DNA from 3 places in the Rhizobium sp. YTUHZ045 genome. Region 3 is predicted to be linked to each of the others. Evidence: riboswitches for the same ligand, from Rfam matches in the RefSeq annotation. Region 3 holds a riboswitch; each other region holds the start of a gene.
The links. A riboswitch is a leader RNA that binds a small molecule or an ion and turns the genes downstream of it on or off. The one in region 3 is predicted to bind cobalamin.
Positions count from the first base shown of each region.

Region 1: another riboswitch for cobalamin. It lies ahead of bluB (5,6-dimethylbenzimidazole synthase); the one in region 3 lies ahead of cobU (bifunctional adenosylcobinamide kinase/adenosylcobinamide-phosphate guanylyltransferase).
Region 2: another riboswitch for cobalamin. It lies ahead of nrdH (glutaredoxin-like protein NrdH); the one in region 3 lies ahead of cobU (bifunctional adenosylcobinamide kinase/adenosylcobinamide-phosphate guanylyltransferase).

Region 1 covers NZ_CP101432.1:2,136,055-2,143,888, reverse strand. The annotation lists gene NMA58_RS10865 (NAD+ synthase) at 1-10, shown strand, start outside; gene NMA58_RS10860 (TolB family protein) at 109-936, shown strand; gene NMA58_RS10855 (3-deoxy-7-phosphoheptulonate synthase) at 933-1,997, opposite strand; cobalamin riboswitch at 2,279-2,464, shown strand; gene bluB (5,6-dimethylbenzimidazole synthase) at 2,507-3,196, shown strand; gene NMA58_RS10845 (DUF2865 domain-containing protein) at 3,200-4,300, opposite strand; gene NMA58_RS10840 (YciI family protein) at 4,663-4,941, shown strand; gene NMA58_RS10835 (RNA polymerase sigma factor) at 4,938-6,176, shown strand; gene NMA58_RS10830 (VOC family protein) at 6,254-6,625, shown strand; gene NMA58_RS10825 (demethoxyubiquinone hydroxylase family protein) at 6,719-7,315, opposite strand; gene NMA58_RS10820 (ribonuclease H family protein) at 7,468-7,834, shown strand, end outside.
Region 2 covers NZ_CP101432.1:3,670,835-3,678,668, forward strand. The annotation lists gene nrdF (class 1b ribonucleoside-diphosphate reductase subunit beta) at 60-1,034, opposite strand; gene nrdE (class 1b ribonucleoside-diphosphate reductase subunit alpha) at 1,230-3,398, opposite strand; gene nrdI (class Ib ribonucleoside-diphosphate reductase assembly flavoprotein NrdI) at 3,377-3,778, opposite strand; gene nrdH (glutaredoxin-like protein NrdH) at 3,792-4,013, opposite strand; cobalamin riboswitch at 4,275-4,498, opposite strand; gene NMA58_RS18140 (heavy metal translocating P-type ATPase) at 4,708-6,945, opposite strand; gene NMA58_RS18145 (MerR family transcriptional regulator) at 7,016-7,438, shown strand; gene NMA58_RS18150 (TIGR03862 family flavoprotein) at 7,510-7,834, shown strand, end outside.
Region 3 covers NZ_CP101432.1:2,271,820-2,279,653, reverse strand. The annotation lists partial or broken gene NMA58_RS11540 (IS630 family transposase) at 1-893, shown strand, start outside; gene NMA58_RS11535 (chloride channel protein) at 917-2,707, opposite strand; cobalamin riboswitch at 2,960-3,355, shown strand; gene cobU (bifunctional adenosylcobinamide kinase/adenosylcobinamide-phosphate guanylyltransferase) at 3,757-4,266, shown strand; gene cobW (cobalamin biosynthesis protein CobW) at 4,273-5,322, shown strand; gene cobN (cobaltochelatase subunit CobN) at 5,332-7,834, shown strand, end outside.

The DNA of each region.
Region 1 (7,834 bases), 140 kb from region 3:
GGATCGCTAGCGCAATCGGGATCGCTAGCGCAATCGGGATTGCTGACGCGATCGTGATCGCTGACGCAATCGAGATCGCTGACGCAAGCGACATATCAGGGAGGCAACATGCGCAGCTCGGTCGAGATCTACAACGTCAGGACGGGCAGAGCTCGCGAGGTCTGGCAGACGGACAGGTTGGTGGAAGCGCCGAATTTCTCGCCCGATGGTTCCTATCTCCTGCTGAACGGCGACGGGCTGCTCTTCCGGCTGCCGCTCGATGGCGGCGAGGTGGTTCAGGTCGATACCGGCTTTGCCGTCAATTGCAACAATGACCACGGCATTTCGCCTGATGGCACTGAGATCGTCATCTCGGACAAGACGGAATTCGGCAAGTCGACGATCTACATCCTGCCGGTCGAAGGCGGCACGCCGCGGCTCATCACCCAAAACCAGCCGTCCTATTGGCATGGCTGGTCACCGGATGGCCGCCAGCTCGCCTATTGCGGCATTCGCGACGATCTTTTCGACATTTATACGATCTCCATCGACGGCGGCGTCGAGACGCGGCTGACGCATGGCGAAGGCCGCAACGACGGGCCGGATTATTCCGCCGACGGCCAATGGATCTATTTCAATTCCAGCCGCACCGGGCTGATGCAGATCTGGCGCATCCATCCGGATGGCACAGGCCTCGAACAGGTGACGTCGGACAATCAGGGGAACTGGTTTCCCCATCCATCGCCCAAAAACGACAAGGTGCTGATCCTGTCCTACGATCCTTCGGTCTTCGACCATCCGCGCGATCTCGACGTGCGGCTGCGGCTGATGGATATGGACGGCGGCAACCTGAAGACGCTGTTCGAGCTTTTCGGCGGGCAGGGCACGATCAACGTGCCCTGCTGGTCACCTGATGGTGACGAGTTTGCCTATGTCAGGTATTTTCCGGCGGCTTAAGCCGCTGCCGCTCGGCGCCGCCTGCGAGCGGCGTCCGCCAGATCTTCCAGCACACTCACCGACATATCCCAGTCAATGCAGCCATCGGTGATGGACTGGCCGTAGACCAGCGGCTTGCCGGGAACGAGATCCTGGCGGCCGGCAACGAGGTTGCTTTCGATCATCATGCCCTTGATGTGGTGATTGCCCGCGGAGATCTGTCCGGCGACGTCCTTGACAACCCGTGGCTGGTTCATCGGATCCTTGCTGCTGTTGGCATGGCTGGCGTCGATGAGGATGCGCGGGGTGACCCCGAGTTTCAGGCATTCCGCTGTGACGGCTCCGACATCGGCCGCCTCATAATTCGGCCGCTTGCCGCCGCGCAGAATGATGTGGCAGTCCTCATTGCCCTTCGTCGAAGCGATTGCCGCCTGTCCGTCCTTGGTGACGGCCGGGAAGTGGTGCGGTTGTGAAGCGGCCAGGATCGCGTCGATCGCGACGCGAGCGCCTCCGTCGGTGCCGTTCTTGAAGCCGATCGGGCAGGAGAGGCCGGAGGCGAGCTGGCGATGGATCTGGCTTTCGGTCGTGCGCGCGCCGATCGCGCCCCAGCTGACGAGGTCGGCAATGTATTGCGGCGTGATCGTGTCGAGGAACTCGACGCCGGCGGGAAGCTCCATGGCATTGATGTCGAGCAGCAGGCGCCGGGCAATGCGCAGCCCTTCCTCGATGCGGTAGCTGCCGTCGAGATGCGGGTCGTTCATCAAGCCCTTCCAGCCGACTGTGGTGCGCGGCTTTTCGAAATAGACGCGCATGACGATTTCCAGATCACTGGAGAAGCGCTGTCGCTGCTCGGCCAGCCGCGCGGCATACTCGCGTGCAGCAACCGGATCGTGGATGGAGCAGGGGCCGATGACGACGATCAGGCGGTCGTCTTCACCCTCGAGAATCTCATGGATCGCGTGGCGGTTGCTGGTCACCGTCTCGCTGACGGCGGCGGTTCGGGGGATTTCCGCGATGACATCGGCGGGTCTGGTCAGCGGGGTGATCTCGAGAATACGCAGATCATCGATGGTGTCGGGCACGGCATGGCTCCTGTTTGGTCATACCGTGCGGAACAGAAAAGCCGCCAGGTAGACTAGCGGCTGTTCGGGTTGTCGTCGCGTTGAATTCAGTTACGCACAGACCCGCATCCGCTGGAAGCAGCGGTACGAATAAAATCGCGAGGAGGCGTAGGCTGAAGTCGTCGACATTCCGCGTATGTAGCGTCGCGGCCGCTCATTGTCACGCAAAATTTGCGAGGCGAAATCACGGGTTCGCCTCTTTAAGGCTGACGTGCCGACGCTTGCCTCCGTTCCGATTTCCTGAAATAGATGCGCCGTCAGGTGCCCGCCCTCGAGGCGGGAGAATCGGGAATCCGGTGCAAGGCCGGAACGTGCCCAACGCTGTAAGGCCGACGTCTGCCGCTTCATCACGCCACTGGCTTTGCCGGGAAGGCTGCGGCAGATGGATGAAGCCGAGTCAGAAGACCGGCCTGGCGAGATAGACCCAACCCGCGCGGACGGCGGGCGGTTGCGTTGTTGGGGATTTGACGATGCGACCCTCTTATGCGGATGCCCTTTCGGCGGCATCCGGTTTTTCCATGGCCGAACGTGAAGCCGTCTATCACGCAATCATGACGCGGCGTGACGTGCGCAGCCAGTTCCTGCCCGATCCCTTGCCCGACGATGTCGTGGCGCGGCTCCTGACCGCCGCCCATCATGCGCCGTCGGTCGGCTTCATGCAGCCATGGAATTTCATTCTCGTGAAAAGTGCAACCGTCCGCACCCGCGTGCGCAACGCCTTTGCCGTGGCCAACGAAGAGGCAGCTTCGATGTTCGAAGGCGAGCGGCGGCAGGCCTATCGATCCCTCAAGCTCGAAGGCATCGTGGAGGCGCCGCTCGGCATATGCGTAACCTGCGATCCCACCCGCGGCGGCAGCGTGGTGCTGGGACGGACGCACAATCCGAGGATGGATTCCTATTCGACCGTTTGCGCCATTCAGAATCTCTGGCTCGCGGCCCGCGCCGAAGGGGTCGGCATCGGCTGGGTCAGCATCTTTCATGAAGGCGACCTGAAAACAATTCTCGGCATACCGGAGCATATCGAGGTGGTCGCCTGGCTCTGCGCCGGCTTTGTCGACCGTCTTTATGACGAACCGGAACTTTCGGTCAAAGGTTGGCGGCAGCGGCTGCCGCTCGAGGAACTCGTTTTCCACGACGGATGGGGACGCAACGACCCGTAGCAATTACTGCTGCTGTGGTTGCGGACCCGGCGTCGCCGGATTGGCAAGGTCGATCGAACCCTGGTCGCCGGCAAGGAATTGCGGGCCGACCTGACGAACCTTGTTCTGCGTGGGGTCGTAGGGACGTTCGGCAACGGATGGCTGCGGCGGGGCTGATGCTGCCGCAGTATCTTTCGTCGGCGGTTTAGTGCGGACCGTCGTGATCGAGCCCTGCTGCGGCGGTTCGCTCAGGGCCTGCTTGCCGCGCATCTCCTCGTAATAGGCGGTGAGATTGCAGGCGCAGGAATTTTTCTCGCCAGGCGCGCGGTTCTTGTAGACAAAAGCGTTCTTCATGGCGCTATAGGGCGCGCCCGTTGCGACCGAGATCATGTTCGAGGAGTCGGTGCTGGTCACGTCGCGATAGAAGAGCTCGGTTTCAATGCCGGGGCACATCTTGGCGCAAGTCTGGGCATCGCGGCCGAAATCCACCGAACTGGTATTTGAGCTAATCGGGAAGAAGCCACCGTCGCAGCTGCGCACGCAGATGGTGCTGATCGGTGAAAACATTTCGGCCCTCGGCAGGCCGTAACGCAGATCGGTCTCTTCACCGCCGCCGAGCGGAATGAAGGTATCGGTGCGCATCGCCTGTTCCTCGACACTCGGGGCGGGGTCGTCTGCGCTACGCTCGGTCGGGGCATAGAAATTGTCGCTGTTGCAGCCGTTGCGTTCGAGTGCCGCCGTCAATTCTCGGCGCGCGTCGTCAGTGCCGTCGCCCTGGTTGCGCAGCTCGTCGCGGCGCTCCTGGAGATAACGGATATTGTCGATCATCCGGGCTTCGGCGTCAGAGAGTTCGGCGCAAAAATCGGCGTTGTCACTGCCAATCACGACCATGCTGCCGGAAGTGCATCCGTTATTGCGCAGATCGTTGCGGACCTTGCGCAGCTCGAGGTTCTGCTCGGCCATGGCATTTGCATATTGGCGCGCTTCCGGCCCGTTATTGCTACCGATCGATCGTGGCAGGTCGGCAAGGCGACCGCGCAAGTCGTTGCAAATAGCGCTGGTCTGTGCTGCGGCCGGTGATGCCAGCGCAAGCATAAGAGCAAGAGACAGATTTCGGCGTTTCACGGCGTCGTCCGGGAATGAGAAAGTGTCGATCGGTCAAAGGTGGCGTCCATCCGCCGTACCTTGTCTCTTAACGTGTTTCTCTTAATAAGCTTGGATCAATTCCTAGCGCATTTTCGAGATTTTATCCAGAAGATGCGGGTATTCTTCCGTGAGGTAAGTCGGCACTCGTTGCATCCGGAGGCGGACACTGAGCCGTCACCAGCAGTTCCCTTCTTCATCCGAATTGTTATTCTCGGCGCTCGTTCCCGCGGGGAATTGGTTTCACTGAGGATAAAGCGATGCGCTACATGCTGATGCTGCATGCGGACGAAACTGCCGGGAGGTCCATAGCGCCTCAGGACATGGGGCGCTTCATGTAGCAGATGTATGCCTATCAACAAGCGCTGGAGAAGGCGGCAGCATTTGTCTCCAGCAATGCGCTCGTCAGTTCCTCTGAGGCCAGTCTCGTTCGTGTTCAAGGAAACGAGGTCAGCGTTTTGGACGGCCCTTATGCCGATGTTCGCGAACAGTTCGGTGGGTACTTTATCATCGACGTCGCCGATATGGACGAGGCCAACAAATGGGCGGCACGCTGTCCTGCCGCGACCTGGGGAACGGTTGAGGTTCGTCGCATCAGGGATGCGTCGGAATATGCGGGATGACGGTTTCTGGTTCCAGCGTTGCCCGAGGTGTAGCAGAGCGGGTGGCGCGCGAGAGCTATGGACGACTCGTCGCTTACCTTGGCGGGCGTTTGGGTGATATCGCGTCCGCGGAGGATGCGCTCGCGACGGCTTTCCTCACGGCTCTCGAAAAATGGCCTGTCGATGGCGTGCCCGACAACCCCGATGCCTGGCTGTTGACCATCGCGCGCAGGCGCAAACTCGATGACTGGCGCAAAGACAAAGTGAAGGCGAAGAGCGCCGATCATCTTGCCCTCGTTACCGAGGAACTCTCGGCCGCGGCGGAAATGGACGAGGAGATTGCGGACAGGCGACTAGCGCTCATGTTTGCCTGCGCACATCCTGGCATCGATGCGTCGGCGCGAACGCCGCTGATCCTCCAGACCGTGCTAGGCCTGACCGCTGCGGACATCGCCGCGCGGTTTCTCGTCTCTCCGAAGGCCATGGGGCAGAGGCTTGTAAGAGCCAAGGCGAGGATCAGGGATGAGAAAATTCCGTTCCTCGTGCCGGAAAAGGAGGAACTGTCGGACCGCCTGCCGCCAGTACTCGCCTCCATCTACGCCGCCTATACCAACGGGTGGATGGACGTCGACGGGGCGGAAGCGCTTGGACATGAGGCAATCTGGCTTGCAAGCGTGGTCGTATCCCTGCTTCCGCAAGAGCCGGAACCGAAAGGTCTTCTCGCGCTGATGCTTTATACGGAGGCGCGGCGATCGTCTCGCAGAGGCCCCGATGGCGCATTCGTATCGCTGGACAGCCAGGATGTCGGGCTTTGGGATCATGAGCAATTGCGCCTCGCTGAAGGTCTCCTCAGAGAAGCAAATGCAAACGGTCCGACCGGCCGCTACCAAATCGAGGCGGCCATCCAATCCGCTCATGTCGCGCGCCGTTTGAGCGGCATCTTAAACTGGCAGGCCGTGATTTCCCTCTATGACGTGCTGGGCAGGATTGCTCCGTCGCCCGTCGTGACGCTCAATCGGTCCGTGGCTCTCATGCGGATAGGGCAGGCAGAGGCGGCTCTTGCTGACATACATGCGCTTGCCGGGGATCTGCGAATGGCCGACTACCTGCCGTACTGGACGGCCCGCGCGCAGATTTGCGCCGATCTAGGCAGGCTTGTCGAGGCGGCGGAAGCTTTCACGGTCGCTATCGGATTGTGTTGGTCGGAGGCAGAACGACGCCACCTCGAAGAACAGCGCTCGAAAGTTTTGTATTGACGCGAGCTTTTTTTGCGCGGCCAGTCGAAATCGAGAACTCCTGCACGACATCCACTTGTCCAACCAAGGAGTACGACATGACCACCACTTCAATAATCGTCCAGAGCATCTTCGCCTCCGCCACCGTTTCCAACTTTGACGAGGCGCTCGTCTGGTATGAGAAGTTCATGGGACGTCCCGCAGACAGCAAACCGATACCGGGCATGGCTCAGTGGCGTAATATGGGCGAAGCCGGCCTGCAGGTCTGGAAGGATGACGAACGCGCCGGCAACGGGATCATAACGATCGTCGTACCCGAGCTCGAGGTTGAGCTCGAAAGGCTTTCGCACCAGGGCTTGCAACCCGCCAACAAAATCGAAGGCGACTTTGGGCGCGTGGCTCAGATATTCGACGGTGAGGGCAACCGGATCAACCTGGCCGAGCCTCCCAAACGATCTGCGAACAACTGACTTCGCCGTCTCCAGACCATTAAGCCTTTGGCCCAGAGCAATTTGGGCCAAGACCGGTGATAACTGAATGGCACGGAAGCGGCTGCCAGACCATCAAACACCCTTGGAGCGCGCCATTTCAGCGCGCATCCAGCTTGAGTCTCCCCATGTCGAGAGCCAGATCATCAGGTCGGTGAGCGCGGCGACGACTGGCACAAGCAGGGCGTGGCCGATGCCGCGTTTCGTCTGGTTGCTCTCAGCCTCCCTGAGATGCGCCAACTCCTCTTGCTGGATCGAGGCGATGAGGCCGTGAAGCTCCCGATCACGGGTCGTGAGGAAGGCCAGTTGATCTTCGAGATGGCGGTGAACCGTGCTCTCGACCGCCTCGGTGCAGATCCAGACCATGTTGCGTCCACCGAGGGCCGTCAGCAAACCGAGTAGATAACCGCCGAGGCTCCAGAATGCCATGACGCGGCATGGTCTGGCATTCCTGGATGGCATCGCGTCGTGAAACAGGCGGCAATGCTCGATCTCGTCGTTCCGCATTTTGCGAAGTACTGGCACGATATCAGGAAACAGCCGAGCGGCCATCCAGATCTGCGTTCCGTAGATGCGAATTGCGCCGAATTCGCCGGCGTGATTGACCTTGAGAATGCGGCGAACGGTTACGGCATGATCGCGCTTGCCGGCGCTGCTCAACGGATTGTCCATGGCGCTGCCCCTCACAGTTTCCCATCGGCAGTAGGCGCTTTCGGTGCCACCGTCGTCAATAGTTGACACGAGGGAACGTGCAATTCCAATGTCGGCTTCGGGTGGCCGTCGCAAACCGCGCAGGTCAGGGCAGGGGCGCAGCGAAGGCGAAAATGGCAGGCATTTGCAAGGAGCTAAGCTCCCCCACAACGACGGCCCCGACAGCCCAACACGGTCTCCACGTCTTCGTGGATGGTTGTTATGACCCCGGTTCCGGGCACGGAGGCTGGGCCTTTGTCGCCTATCGCGATTCTGTGGAAATCGCGTCCAGCTTCGGCGGTGTGCGTGAGTCCGCCAATAATTCGATGGAATTGACCGCCGTCTTGCAGGCAGTCATGTGGATCAGTAGCGATGCAACGGGCGAAGCCGCGACCATCTGGTCGGATTCGATCTATGCCGTCAAAGGCTGCAACGACAGGCGGCACATTTGGAAGAACAACGGCTGGAAGAAAAACAATCCGAATGGGAACGCCCGCAGCC
Region 2 (7,834 bases), 1.4 Mb from region 3:
ATTTTCCGTGAATGTGGTCGATGGCGAAGCAAATGATAAGGGGAGACTGCAATTAAGTCTCAGAAATCCCAGTCCTCGTCTTCGGTGGCCACGGCCTTGCCGATGACATAGGAGGACCCCGAGCCGGAGAAGAAGTCGTGGTTCTCGTCGGCATTCGGCGACAGCGCCGACAGGATCGCCGGATTGACCTTGCAGGCTTCGGCCGGAAACAGTGCTTCGTAGCCGAGGTTCATCAGCGCCTTGTTGGCATTGTAGTGGAGGAACTTCTTGACGTCCTCGCTCAGCCCGACTCCGTCATAGAGCGCTTCGGTATATCTCGCCTCGTTATCGTAGAGGTCGAGCAGCAGGTCGAAGGCGAAATCTTTGATCTCCTGACGGCGCTCTTCGGAAAGCCGTTCCAGCCCGCGCTGATATTTGTAACCGATATAATAGCCGTGCACCGCCTCGTCCCGGATGATGAGCCGGATCATATCGGCCGTGTTGGTGAGTTTGGCGCGGCTCGACCAGTACATCGGCAGATAGAAGCCGGAATAGAACAGAAAACTTTCCAGGAAGACGCTGGCGACCTTCTTCTTCAAAGGGTCGCCGGAGGCATATTGCTCCATAACCAGCGCTGATTTGCGCTGAAGAAATTCATTCTCCTCGGACCAGCGATAGGCATCATCGACATCAGGCGTCGAGCACAGCGTAGAGAAGATCGAGGAATAGGAACGGGCATGCACCGCTTCCATGAAGGAGATGTTGGAAAGCACCGCCTCCTCATGCGGCGTCACCGCATCCTCCATCAGCCTGATGGAACCGACACCGTTCTGGATCGTGTCGAGCAGCGTCAATCCGGTGAAGACCCGAATGGTCAGCTGCTGCTCGGCCGCCGTCAGCGTCGCCCAGGAAGGGATGTCGTTCGACAGCGGCACCTTTTCCGGCAGCCAGAAATTGCCGGTGAGGCGATTCCAGACCTCGAGATCCTTGTCGTCCTCGATGCGATTCCAGTTGATGGCGCGCACGCGCGAGGCTGCCTTGAGTTGTATGTTCATAAGGTGGTCCTCTTGAGGAATGTATCCGGATTTGCCCCTCATCCGCCTGCCGGCACCTTCTCCCCGCTTGCGGGGCGAAGGGGGTATGCCGCACCCTTATCCGTCTTTATTGCCGGCTCGTGTGGCGAGTCCCCTCTCCCCGTCAGAACGGGGAGAGGGTTAGGGTGAGGGGCAGTGCTCACAAGCGAAATCAAATCACAACGTACACGACACACACCCCTGCACTTCCGTACCCGAAAGTGCCATCTGGCGAAGGCGGATGTAGTAGATCGTCTTGATGCCCTTCTTCCAGGCGTAAATCTGCGCCCTATTGATGTCGCGCGTCGTCGCCGTATCACGGAAGAACAGGGTCAGCGACAGGCCTTGGTCGACATGCTGGGTTGCTGCCGCATAGGTGTCGATGATCTTCTCCGGCCCGATCTCGTAGGCGTCCTGATAGTAGTCGAGATTGTCATTGGTCATGAACGGCGCCGGATAATAGACGCGGCCGATCTTTCCTTCCTTGCGGATCTCGATCTTCGAGACGATCGGATGGATCGAGGAAGTCGAGTGGTTGATATAGGAGATCGAGCCCGTCGGCGGCACCGCCTGCAGGTTCTGGTTATAGAGGCCTGAGGCCATCACCGCCTTTTTCAGCGCCACCCAGTCTTGCTGTGTCGGAATATGGATGCCTGATTTGTCGAACAACGCCTGCACCTTTTCGGTGGCCGGCTTCCATTCCTGCTCGGTATATTTGTCGAAATAGTCACCTGAAGCGTATTTCGAATTCTCGAACCCCTTGAAGCTCACACCACGCTCGACCGCCAGACGATTGGAGGCACGCAGCGCGTGATAGGTCACCGCATAGAAATAGATGTTGGTGAAATCGACGCCTTCCTCAGAGCCATAGAAGATGCGTTCGCGGGCGAGGTATCCGTGCAGGTTCATCTGCCCGAGGCCGATCGCATGGCTCTCGTCATTGCCTTTCTCGATCGAAGGAACCGAGGAGATATTGCTCATATCGGACACCGCTGTCAGCGCCCGGATCGAGGTCTCGATCGTCTTGCCGAAGTCGGTCGAATCCATCGCCGCAGCAATGTTCAGCGAGCCGAGATTGCAGGAAATATCCCTGCCGAGATGCTTGTAGGAAAGGTCGTCATGATAGTCGCTCGCCTCGCTCACCTGCAGTATCTCCGAGCAGAGGTTGCTCATGGAGATGCGCCCGGCAATCGGGTTCGAGCGGTTCACCGTGTCCTCGAACATGATGTAAGGGTAGCCGCTTTCGAACTGGATTTCGGCGATGACCTGGAAGAATTCGCGCGCCTTGATCTTCTTCTTCGAGATGCGGGCGTCCGCCACCATTTCCCGGTACTTCTCCGTCACCGAAATCTCGGTGAAAGGCACGCCGTAGACCCGTTCCACGTCGTAGGGCGAGAACAGGTACATGTCCTCATTGTTCTTGGCGAGTTCGAAGGTGATGTCGGGCACGACAACGCCGAGCGACAGCGTCTTGATGCGGATCTTCTCATCGGCGTTTTCACGCTTGGTGTCGAGAAAGCGCATGATATCGGGATGATGGGCGTTCAGATAAACCGCACCCGCCCCCTGGCGCGCACCGAGCTGATTGGCATAGGAGAAGCTGTCTTCCAGGAGCTTCATGACGGGGATGATGCCGGAGGACTGGTTTTCGATCTGCTTGATCGGCGCGCCCGCCTCGCGGATATTGGTCAGCGACAGGGCCACGCCGCCGCCGCGTTTCGACAACTGCAGCGCCGAATTGATCGACCGGCCGATCGATTCCATGTTGTCCTCGACGCGCAGCAGGAAACAGGAAACGAGTTCGCCGCGCTGCTTCTTGCCGGCATTGAGGAAGGTGGGCGTTGCCGGCTGGAAGCGGCCGGAAATGATCTCGTCGACTATGTCGCGAGCAAGGGCCTCATCGCCGCGCGCCAAAGCCAGCGCCACCATGCAGATGCGGTCTTCGTAGCGCTCGAGATAGCGCTTTCCGTCGAAGGTCTTCAGCGTATAGCTGGTGTAATATTTGAAAGCCCCGAGGAAGGTAGGAAACCGGAATTTCTTGCCATAGGCCTGATCGAACAGGTCGCGGACGAAATTGAAGGAATACTGGTCGAGAACCTCCTGCTCGTAATAGCCCTCCGCGACGAGGTAATCGAGCTTTTCCCGAAGATTGTGAAAGAACACGGTGTTCTGGTTCACATGCTGCAGGAAATATTGCTTGGCCGCCACGCGATCCTTGTCGAGCTGGATCTTTCCCTCGTCGTCGTAGAGGTTCAGCATCGCGTTCAGTGCATGATAGTCGAGTGTTTCGGCCGCTTTCAGCGGTTTTGCGCCCGCGTCCCGCGTCAGATTTGTTCCCGTGTCCAAAATCGTCCCATCCCGTCTTTGACATTGGCGATATCCTCGGCAGTTCCCATGAGCTCGAACCTGTAGAGGTACGGCACCTGGCACTTCTTCGAGATGACATCGCCGGCGAGCCCATAGGTCTTGCCGAAATTGCTGTTGCCCGCAGCAATCACGCCGCGGATGTTGGAGCGGTTTTCCGCCTCGTTGAGGAAGCGGATCACCTGCTTGGGCACGGCCCCCTTGCCGCCGTCACCGCAATAGGTAGGCGAGATCAGCACATAGGGTTCGCGAATGTGGATGGCCTCAGCGCCGAGGGGAATGCGCGCCGCGCGCAATCCCAGCTTCTCGACGAAACGATGGGTGTTCCCGGATCGGCTGGAATAATAGACGATCAGCCCCACTCCTTTTCTCCGGTCAGGAGAGCGCGCTGATCATGTCGGGGCGGAAGCCCGCCCAATGCTGCTCGCCGGCAACGACGACCGGAACCTGCATGTAGCCCATGCCACGCACGCGATCGAGCGCTTCGGCATCCTCGGAAATATCGACGATCTCATAATCCACGCCCAGGCGATCGAGGGCGCGGTAAGTGGCCGTGCATTGGACACAGGCCGGCTTGCTGTAAACGGTAACGCTCATCATGTTCCTCGTGAAGTCAATGAATTCAGGACGCAGGACTGGGATCGGGCGCCATGCGGCGTCCGGGGAAATGCTTGATAGTGATCTGGCAAGGTTGGCGCTTTAAACGCCTGACTTGGTCCCTCGCAGGATGTGCGCGGGCGCCGGCCTTGATGCTCTCGACATGACTTCAAACCCCGAAGTGCTCATGCGGTCGTTCGGGGCAGCGCAACAGCGCGGATCATTCCGCTGCATGCACGCGACCTTCCGGACACCCCGCCCGTGGACGTTTCATTCAAGGCAGGTCTCCTGGCTCACGGGTCGAAGCACCTGCCCAGCCTTCCCGAGGCATCATGCCCCAGTGACCCGAAATCGGACAGTTGCTCTCCGCTCACAGTTGCGGGGGCAGCTCCGGCCTTGCCCCACCCTCATGGCGAGACGCACCGTATTCCCGTCTTAGCCCGCGATCCTCACGAATCGAAGGAACCTTGAACACTAGATATAGTACGCGAATCGAAATTCACGTCAACGGATGGTTTGTGCGTTGCGTTACGGCAGGTTTGAAATCACTGCGTTCCTGTGAAAAACATGGATAATGAAGGCTTAAACAAAACGAACTGTGGAGAAGGCCTGAACGACGAGAGCCGGCCTGTAGCCGGCTCTGCGGTTTTCGATTCCGGATCGGCCCTAATCGGCGCTCCGAAGAGGAAAGGATTTATTCCTCTACGCGGAGCAGCCTGAGCGCGTTGATCGTAACCAGCACGGTGGCTCCGGTATCGGCGAGAATCGCCGGCCAGAGCCCGGTGATCCCGATGATCGTGGTCACCAGGAAGACAGCCTTCAGCCCGAGTGCAATGATGATATTCTCGAGGATATTGCGCATCGTCCGCTGCGAAAGCGCGATCATTCGCGCCACGTCGCCAACGCGCCCGTGCAGCACGGCGGCATCGGCCGTCTCCAGCGCCACATCGGTGCCGCCGCCCATGGCGATACCGATGTCGGCGGCGGCGAGCGCCGGCGCGTCGTTGATGCCGTCGCCGACCTTGGCGACTATGAAGCCCTTGCGCTTCAATTCGCCGACGACCCGCTGCTTGTCCTCGGGCATCGTCTCGCCCCGCCAGTCGATGCCGAGCATGTCTGCGACCGCTGCCGCCGTCCGCTTGTTGTCGCCGGTCAGCATCATCGCCTTGACACCGGCCAATTTGAGCGCCGAGAGCCCGGCCGCGGCGTCCTCGCGCGGCTCGTCGCGCATGGCGATCAGGCCAGACGCAGCGCCATTGACGAGCAGCACCGACACGCTCTTGCCCTCATCATTGAGCCCTGCAATACGCGCCTCCTGTTCCGCGTTAAGTGCCGCCCGCTCGCGGGCGGCTGGCGGCGACAAGAGATCAACTGCCTCGCCGCCGATTTTGCCGGTGACACCCTTGCCCGGCAGCGCTTCCAGCTCGAAGGCGGGTGGCACGGGCACGCCGTCCGCCTTGGCGCGGTGGAGAATCGCCTGTGCCAGCGGATGGCTGGAGCCCTGCTCGAGCACCGCCGCGCGCGACAGGAGCTGCGCCTCACCCAATCCAAAGGAAAGGATGTCGGTCACCCGAGGCTTGCCTTCCGTCAGCGTGCCCGTCTTGTCGAAGGCGACCATCGTCACCTTGCCGAGCGTCTCCAGGACCGCACCGCCCTTCATCAGCAGCCCGCGCCTCGCGCCCGCCGACAGCGAAGCCGCGATCGCCGCCGGCGTCGAGATGACGAGGGCGCAAGGGCAGCCGATCAGCAGGATGGCAAGACCCTTGTAGATCCACTCACTCCACGCGCCGCCGAAGAACGGCGGCGGAACGACCGCGACCAGCGCGGCAACGACGACCACACCCGGCGTGTAGTAGCGCGAAAACCGCTCGATGAAGCGCTCCGTCGGCGCCTTCGATTCCTGCGCTTCTTCCACCAGCTTGACGACGCGGGCGATAGTATTGTCGGCAGCAGCCGCCGTGACGCGAACCCTCAGCACCGCATCGCCATTGACCGTACCGGCATAGACCACGGCGTCGACGCCCTTGCGCACCGGCGTGCTCTCGCCCGTCACCGGAGCCTCGTCGATCGCGCTCTCGCCTGATACGATGACGCCGTCGGCAGAGATGCGATCGCCGGGGCGAACCATGATAACCGTGCCGACGGCAAGGCTTTCAGCCGGCACCTCTCGCATCTGCCCATTGTCTTCGAGCAGCGCGGTCTTCGGCACCAGGGCCGTCAGCGACTGTATGCTTTCACGCGCCTTGCCCGCCGCCACGCCTTCGAGCAACTCGCCGACGAGAAACAGGAATACGACCGTCGCCGCTTCCTCGCCGGCATTGATGATAACAGCGCCGACGGCGGCGATCGTCATCAGCATCTCGATCGAGAACGGCGTGCCGGAGAATGCCGCCATGACAGCGCGCCGCGCGATCGGAGCCAGACCGACCAGCATGGCGACGATGAAGGCGTAGGACGCGACCGCCGGCACCAGATGGCCGACGGCATAGGCGGCAACGAGCGCCGCACCCGAAAAAATGGTCAGCCGGCCCTTCCTGCTCCGCCACCAGGGACCGGTCATCGGTGCATCGTCGTGCCCATGCGAGCCTTCGATTTCCTTCTCGTCATGGGCATGGTCGTGATCATGCCCGGCATGGTCGTGATCTCCATGGCCATGAGCGGCATGATCGTGATGATGGTGCCGGCGGTCTTCACGCGCAGGCGTCGCATTTCCGGCAAAGGGCGAAACGGAATAACCAAGCCCCGTCACCTTCTTCTCGACCGCCTTGAGATCGCTGCTGCCGTCATGCCGGATGGTCATGGTGCCTGTCACCACCGAGACTGAGACATCGGCAACGCCTGCTATGCGCCTGACTGCGGTATCGATCTTGCTCGCGCAGGCGGCGCAATCCATGCCACCGACCCTGTATCGTGTCTCGCTCGTCTCAGCCATATCCGCTTCCTTGTCAAACAGAAGCATCCCTCCTACATCCTCTAGCGACTAGAGGTGCAAGAGAAAAATCATGAAAAAGATCACGATTGGCGAGGCGGCCCGCCGGAGCGGCGTCAAAGTGCCGACGGTGCGCTATTACGAGAGCATCGGCCTGCTTGCGGCCCCGAGCCGCAGCGAAGGCAACCAGCGATCCTTCGAACCTGCCGAGATCAGCCGCCTTGCTTTCATCCGCCACGCGCGCGAGCTCGGTTTCGAGATCGAGGCAATCCGCACGCTGCTCACGGTGCAGGATGATCCGAACCAGTCCTGCGCCTCGGCCGACGCCATCGCCAAGGCTCGCCTCGTTGAGGTTGAGCAGCGCATCCGCAGCCTGATGGCTCTGAAGGCCGAGCTGGAAATGATGGTGGAGGGCTGCGGCCACGGCCGCGTCGACCAGTGCCGCGTCATCGAGATTCTCGCCGACCATGGTCAATGCACGCATTCTCACCATTGACGAACCTGCACCCTTGCAGGTGAGCGGCGGCCGCGCCAAAACTGCGCCGGAAGGAATCGGGCGAAGACATCATGAGCCAGAAACGGATTGCAGTCATCGGTGGCGGCCCCACGGGTCTTGCGGCTGCCGAGCTGCTTTCGCTCTCCGGCCATGCTGTGGCGATCTACGACGCCATGCCGACCTTCGCCCGCAAGTTCCTGCTGGCCGGCAAGTCGGGCCTCAACATCACCCATTCCGAGGATTATGCCCGTTTCGTTACGCGCTTCGGAACGGCTTCAGCCCGTCTGCGTCCCGCTCTCGACGCCTTTACTCCCGGTGATATCAGGGATTGGGCCGCAGGGCTCGGCACCGAGACCTTCGTCGGCTCCTCCGGCCGGGTTTTCCCCAAGGTGATGA
Region 3 (7,834 bases):
AACACCGGAGAAACGATACGATCGATCGCAGCAGCACTTGCGATTGCTCCCTCCTGTGTTTCGAAGTGGAAGAAGCGCCTTGCGGAGACCGGCGCTCTGACGCCCGGCCGCGTCGGCGGTCGCAAGCAGCGGACTTTGTCCGGCGAACGGGCCGACTGGCTGCGCCAGCGCTGTCGATCCGGCCCGTTCACGACGCGAGGCCTTGTGGCGGAACTGGCCGAACGCGGCATCAAGACCGAGCGACGCGCCGTTTGGGTGTTCGTCCGGGCCGAGGGCCTGAGTTTCAAAAAAAACGGTTCTGCCGGCCGAGCAGACGCGGATGGATATCGCCAGGAAACGGTTGCGTTGGAAGACCCATCAACGGCGGATCGAAGCGCAGCGGCTGGTCTTTCTCGATGAGACCTGGATCAAGACCAACATGGCGCCCCTCAGGGGGTGGGCACCGCGTGGTCAACGCCTATGTGCCGCGGTTCCGCATGGGCACTGGAAAACCCTGACATTCATTGCCGCCTTGCGCTGCGACCGCATCGACGCCCCTTGGGTCATCGATTTGGCCGATCAACGGCGAACTCTTTACCCTCTATATCCAGAGGATCCTCGTGCCCACGCTCGTCAAGGGCGACATCGTCATCCTCGACAATCTCGGCAGCCATAAGGGCCAAGCTGTCCGTCGTGCCATCCGGGCCGCAGGCGCGCACCTCTTCTTCCTGCCGCCTTACAGCCCGGACCTCAATCCCATCGAGCAAGTCTTTGCCAAGCTCAAGCACCTAATTAGGAGAGAACAGCCTCGCACAGTCGAAGCGACATGGCGCAAGGCTGGTGAAATGCTCGACTGCTTCTCGCCAGCAGAATGCGCAAACTACCTCACAAACTCAGGATATGCTTCCGTATGAAAGCAGCAGGCTCTAGTGTCCGCTCAGATTTCGCCAGACACCTCGCGGCGGCGGCGGTCGAGTTCTTCACTGTAGCGGCGCAGCGTATGGCTTTCGCTGAGTTGTCCGACCACTTTGCGCTCGATCAGATTGTTGACGACGGCGAGCGCTTCGCTTTCGCTTTTGTCGAAGATCGCCGCCGCCTGCCTGGCGTTCATCTGCGGCTGCAGGAAGTCATTGCGGTAGCGGACGAAATCGGCAAGCGTCTGGCCCTCGTCCTGGACATCGGTCGGGTTGGCGTAGATCTCCGGCACCAGCACGAGGCCGGCATATTTGTCGTTCTCTTCGACGAGAATGACGCGTTGCGTTGAGCCGATCGGAAAGGCTCTCCTGAAGTCGTCCAGCGAGATATCGGCCCTTGCCGTTTTCACGTCGGCGCGCATCAGCTTGTTCACCGTCAGATTGCGGATCCAGCCAACGTCGTGGGCGCTGCGGATGCTTTCGCCGCGCAGATGGAAGCGCCACGTGGCGAAGGAGTAGCCGAAGGTCGAGCGCACGACGAGCGAGGAGGTGATGACGGCGGCAAGCACGAGCGCCGTGATCGGGAAATCGCCGGTGATTTCGAGCGCCAGGAAGGTCATCGTCAGCGGCCCGCCAATGACGGCGACGGCCAAAGAACTCATCCCGACCACGGCATAGATCGCAGGCGTCAGCGTCGCATCGGCGAAATAGGGACCGCAATAGGCAAAGAGCTTGCCGAGCAGGGCGCCCATGAACAATGATGCGAAGAACAGGCCGCCCCTGAAGCCGGAGCCGATCGAGATTGCCGAAGCCAGGGATTTCAGGAGGAAGAGACCGATCAGCGCCGGGATCGCCACCTCGCGGGAGAGATTGAGATGAAGGGCGCCGTGGCCGGCCGAGAGCACTTGCGGCGAGATCATCGCCAGCAGCCCGACGATGATGCCGCCGAGCGCCGGGCGGAAGGGCGGGGCGATCGAGCTCTTGCGCGCCAGTTCCTCGATGAAGGCGACGCCCTGCATGATGAGGATGCCGACACCGGCGCAGAAGACGCCGAGCAGCAGCGCCGGGACATAGTCGGCCGGCACGACCGAGCCGAAGCTGCCGATGTCGATGGTGAAATCGCCTTCGGCAAGCAGCCTGGCGACGAGCGTGGATACGAGGGCGGAGGTGACGACCGGGGTCAGCGAGACGATCGTATAGCTGCCGATGATCAGCTCGAAGGCGTAGAAGGCGCCGGTCAGCGGCGCGTTGAAGGCGGCGGCGATGGCGCCGGCCGCACCGCAGCCGACAAGGATGCGCAGGTCCGAACGGCGCAGCTGCAGCTTCAGGCCGAATTTCGAGGCGAGGCCGGCGGCAAGCTGGGTGTAGCCGGCCTCCAGGCCGACCGAGGCGCCGAAGCCGTTGGAGATCAGATTCTGTACGGCAACGATGATGCTGTCGGTCAGCGACAGGCGGCCGCCATGCAGCGCATTGGCCTCGATCGGGTCGACCATCGGTTTCTTGCGCCGCTTGGCGAGCACCAGGAGCAGCAGGCCGAGCAGGGCGCCGCCGATGACCGGGGCGGCGAGCAGCAGCATCTTGTCTTCGATGACCGAGGCGCTCAACCTTTCACTGTCGGCGATGCCGAACACCTGCTGGTGCAGCTCGTTGGAGACATAGCTCATGCCGGTCACGGCAAGTCCCGAGGCGATGCCGACGATGGCGCCCGCCAGCGAGAGGCCGACTTCGCTGCGGCGAGTGAGGGCGCGCAACCGCCCCGGATCGAGGAAAACTCGCAGCGCACGCAGGCGGCGCCGATCCAATTTCGTAAGCATGGCTAGACAACTAGGCGGGGAGAGGCCCGGTCAAGGGCGATGGCGCAACCGGCTTGCAGCGCAATTGCGGCGAAAAGCCGGCGGGCCGGTCAAATATTTATGACGTAAATTACTGATAAAAGACGATATTTCCGGTAGAGTCAGTGGTATTGGCGTGACCTTTCGCCCCCTCGCGCTAGAGGAGGGCTGCGAAGGTCGATTGACTTCAGCCCCCGGCTTGCCTAACCATCCCTCAACGGATGGTCGCTTGACCATCCTGACATAACGGATGGTTCCGGATCGGCGTTGCGCCCTTCCGGATGAAAAGGGAATGTGACGGGGCGGACCCAAGCCGGGCGCCCTTATCACAGCCGACCCCGCGACTGTAGAGCGGTCAGGGTCTTCCATCCGGCATCGAGCCCTTCCGGCCGGCAGCCCGCAATCGTGCAGGCGAGCAGGATGGCGACATGTCGGAAAAGCCACTGGACATGCATGGTGATCAACCGGGGTCGGACGCCTCTATTTCTACGAATCGTCCACCTTTTCACCGATGCAGCCGGGAAGGCGAGGCGGATCCGCTGGCACGATGCGGGGCGACCGGTTTCCGGTCCGCCCCGATCGCGGCCGATACCCGCGAGCCAGGAGACCTGCCATGCGCGCCGGGCGACGAGCCCAATCCTGGGCCAGAGGTCCACTGCCAGCACGGAGGTTGTTTTGGCTGAACGATTGAATTCAGCGCTGCCTTCGGTGGCGCGATGCAGTGGCGGCGGTGCGGTGCTTTCGGCCGCCTGTGTCGAGTATGCGGTACCCCCCTCTGTCCTGCCCGACTGCCGGGGTCGAGCCGCGGGTCTCGACCCGTCCTCCGGACCCTCCACAAGGGGGGAGACCGGCAAGAAGCGAGACCTTCGCCCTACATCGGTTGTTTGGGAAGACCCGTGCCGCGATTCAATCTCCCCCCTTGTGGGGGAGATGTCCGGCAGGACAGAGGGGGGTGTCGCACCCTCAGCCGTCAAGGAATACCCACCCGAAACAAGCCTCGATTATGCCTTCTCTCCCAGGAGCGGCCGAGCATGACCGCTACCCTCATCCTCGGCGGCGCCCGCTCCGGCAAATCCCGTTTCGCCGAAAATATCGTCATTTCCACCGGCCTCGAGCGGCATTACATCGCGACCGGCCGCGCCTGGGACGACGAGATGCAGGCGCGTATCGACCAGCACCAGGACGATCGCGGTCCTTCCTGGACGACGCATGAGGAGCCGCTTGATCTCGTCGGCAAGCTTGCAGCTATCGACGGTGAGGGCAGGGCGATCCTGGTCGATTGCCTGACGCTGTGGCTCACCAATTTGATGATGGAGGGGCGCGATATCGCGGTTCAGGCTGCTGCGCTTGCCGGCTGGCTGCCGCAGGCGAAGGCGCGGCTCGTCATCGTTTCCAACGAAGTCGGCCTCGGCATCGTGCCTGACAATCGCATGGCGCGGGAATTTCGCGATCATGCCGGGCGGCTGCATCAAATGATCGCGACGAAGGCCGCCGAAGTCTATTTCATCGCGGCCGGTCTGCCGCTGAAAATGAAGGGTTGAAGTTCCATGAACCAGCAGAAAATCCCCGCAACCGTCATCACCGGCTTTCTCGGCGCCGGCAAGACGACGATGATCCGCAACCTGCTGACCAATGCCGGCGGCAGGAAGATCGCGCTCATCATCAACGAGTTCGGCGATCTCGGCGTCGACGGCGATGTGCTGAAGGGCTGCGGCGCGGAGAACTGCACCGAGGACGACATCATCGAACTCACGAACGGCTGCATCTGCTGCACCGTGGCCGACGATTTCATTCCGACCATGACCAAACTTCTGGAGCGCGACCAGCGCCCCGACCATATCGTCATCGAGACCTCGGGTCTTGCCCTGCCGCAGCCGCTCGTCGCCGCCTTCAACTGGCCCGATATCCGCAGCGAAGTCACCGTCGACGGCGTTGTCACCGTGGTCGACAGCGCTGCGGTTGCCGCAGGCCGTTTTGCGGATGATCATGATGCCGTCGATGCGCGCCGCGCCGAGGATGAATCGCTCGATCATGAAAGCCCGATCGAGGAGCTCTTCGAAGATCAGCTGACCTGCGCCGACCTGATCGTGCTCAACAAGACCGACCTGATCGACAGCGATGGCCTTGGACGCGTCAAGAGCGAGGTTGCCTCGCGCATCGCCCGCAAACCCGTGATGATCGAGGCCAGGAATGGCGCGGTGCCGGCAAGCGTGCTGCTCGGCCTAGGCATCGGCACGGAAGACGATATCGGCAACCGCAAATCCCATCACGAGCTGGAGCATGAAGAGGGCGAGCCGCATGATCACGACGAATTCGACAGTTTCGTCGTCGAACTCGGCGCCATCTCCGATACGGCAGGTTTCGTCGAGAGGCTGAAGGCCATCATCGCCGCGCATGACGTACTGCGCCTCAAAGGCTTCATCGACGTTTCCGGCAAGCCGATGCGCCTGCAGCTGCAGGCCGTCGGTGCCCGCATCGATCAGTATTTCGACCGCGCCTGGGCGCCTGATGAAGCGCGCAGCACCCGCCTCGTCGTCATCGGCCTGCATGAGATGGATCAGGACGCGGTGCGCAAGGCGATCGAAGCGCTCGCTTAGGGATAGTCGATGCATCTGCTTCTGGCCCAGCAAGGATCGATCAGCGACGGCGAAGAGGCGATCGACCTCGGGCAGACGCCTGGCGATATCTTGTTCCTCTCGGCCGCCGACACCGAGCTTGCAGCGATCGCCGCGGCGTATGCCGGCGGAGTGGCGGGCTATTCGCTGAGGCTTGCAAGCCTGATGAGCCTGAAGCATCCGATGTCGGTCGATACCTATGTCGAGCGGACGGCGCAGCATGCGAGGCTGATCATCGTGCGGGCGTTGGGCGGGGCGAGCTATTTCCACTATGCGCTGGAGGCGCTGCATGCGGTTGCTGCGCGGAATGGCGCGCTGATTGCAGTGCTGCCGGGGGATGCCAAGCCAGATGCCGGACTGACGCCGTTTTCCAATGTGGCGTTGGAGGATCTCAATGCGCTGTGGGGCTATCTGATCGAGGGCGGCGACGCCAATGCGCGGGGCTTTCTTGCCTATGCAGCGGCGATGCTTTCGGGGGAGGAGAAGCCGACGCCGGCCGCGCCGCTGATGAAGGCGGGGATCTGGTGGCCGGGGAGAGGGCTGGTTGGGATTGAGGGATGGAAGAGGCTTGTTTCAAGCGCGTCTTCCTTGGCTGTCGAAGTCGTGACACCCCCCTCTGTCCTGCCGGACATCTCCCCCACAAGGGGGGAGATCGGCAAGGGGCGAGATTATCGCCCTACATCGGTTGTTTGGGGAGAGACCTTCCACGATTCGATCTCCCCCCTTGTGGGGGAGATGTCCGGCAGGACAGAGGGGGGTACCGCGTACTCGACGGCAGACCAGAGCACCGCATATTCGACGGAGAAGGTGGAAATCGAACCCACCATTCGTCCTATCATCGCCATAGCCTTCTACCGCGCCCTCGTGCAGAGCGGCGAAACCCGCCCCGTCGAAACCCTGATCGAAGCCCTGCGGTCGCGGGGTCTTCGCCCGTTGCCAGTCTTCGCCTACAGCCTCAAGGACCCGATCTCCAAAGGCATCCTCGAATCCATCTTCGCCGACCTCAAACCCGACGTCGTCATCAACACGACGGGCTTCGCCGTCTCCGCCCCTGGGGCCGATCGCGAACCGACGGTGCTGGAGGCCAATGACGCCATCGTTCTGCAGGCGATCTTTTCGGCCTCGTCGCGGGAAGCCTGGACGGCCTCATCGCAAGGATTGTCCGCCCGCGATCTCGGCATGAACGTCGCGCTGCCGGAGGTGGACGGCCGCGTCCTGTCGCGCGCCGTCTCCTTCAAATCTGCCGCCCGCTACGATGCTGCGGTTGAGGCCAATATCGTTTCCAGCGAGCCGGATGTGGGGCGCATGGCCTATGTGGCTGCGCTTGCCGCCAACTGGGCGCGGCTGCGGCAGCGGCCGGTTTTGGAGCGGCGTGTTGCGCTCGTCATGGCGAATTATCCGAACCGCGATGGACGGCTCGGCAATGGCGTCGGTCTCGATACGCCTGCCGGCACCGTCGAGGTGATGCGGGCGATGGCGGAGGCCGGTTATCCCGTTGCCGATATTCCCGCCGATGGAGATGCGCTCATGCGGCATCTGATGGCCGGGCCGACCAATTCCGGCTTTGACGGCAAGGTGGTGCGCGAGCGGCTTTCCCTGAGTCGATACAAGCGCTTCTTCGCCTCTCTTCCCAATCAGATTCAGGAGGAAGTGACGGCGCGTTGGGGTGATCCCGAAGCGGATCCTTATCTGCGGGATGGCGCTTTCGCGCTGCCCTTTGCCCGGTTCGGCGGGTTGCTGGTGGGGATCCAGCCGGCGCGGGGCTACAATATCGATCCGAAGGAGAGTTATCACTCGCCGGATCTCGTGCCGCCGCACGGTTATTTCGCCTTCTATGCCTTTCTGCGCGAAGAGTTCGGCGCCGATGCTGTGGTTCACATGGGCAAGCACGGCAATCTGGAATGGCTGCCCGGCAAGGCGCTGGCGCTGTCCGACACTTGCTATCCCGAGGCTATCCTCGGACCCTTGCCGCATCTTTATCCCTTCATCGTCAATGATCCCGGCGAGGGCACGCAGGCCAAGCGCCGTAGCGCGGCGGTTATCATCGATCACCTGACGCCGCCGCTGACGCGGGCCGAAAGTTACGGGCCGCTCAAGGATCTGGAGGCGCTGGTCGACGAATATTACGAAGCCTCGGGCGGCGATCCCAGGCGTATCCGCTTGCTCAGTCGGCAGATCCTTGAGCTTGTTAGCGATATCGGGCTGGACCGCGACGCGGGCATTGCGAAGGGAGAGAGTGAAGGCGAGGCGCTGAAGAAGCTAGATGCCTATCTCTGTGATCTCAAGGAGATGCAGATCCGGGATGGGTTGCATGTGTTTGGGGTGTCGCCGGAAGGGCGGTTGCTGACGGATCTCACCGTGGCCTTGGCGCGGGTGCCGCGTGGGCTCGGTGAGGGCGGGGATGGGAGTCTGCAGCGGGCGATTGCTGGGGATGCTGGGTTGGGCGTTGAGCCCGTGACACCCCCCTCTGTCCTGCCGGACTACCGGGGTCGAG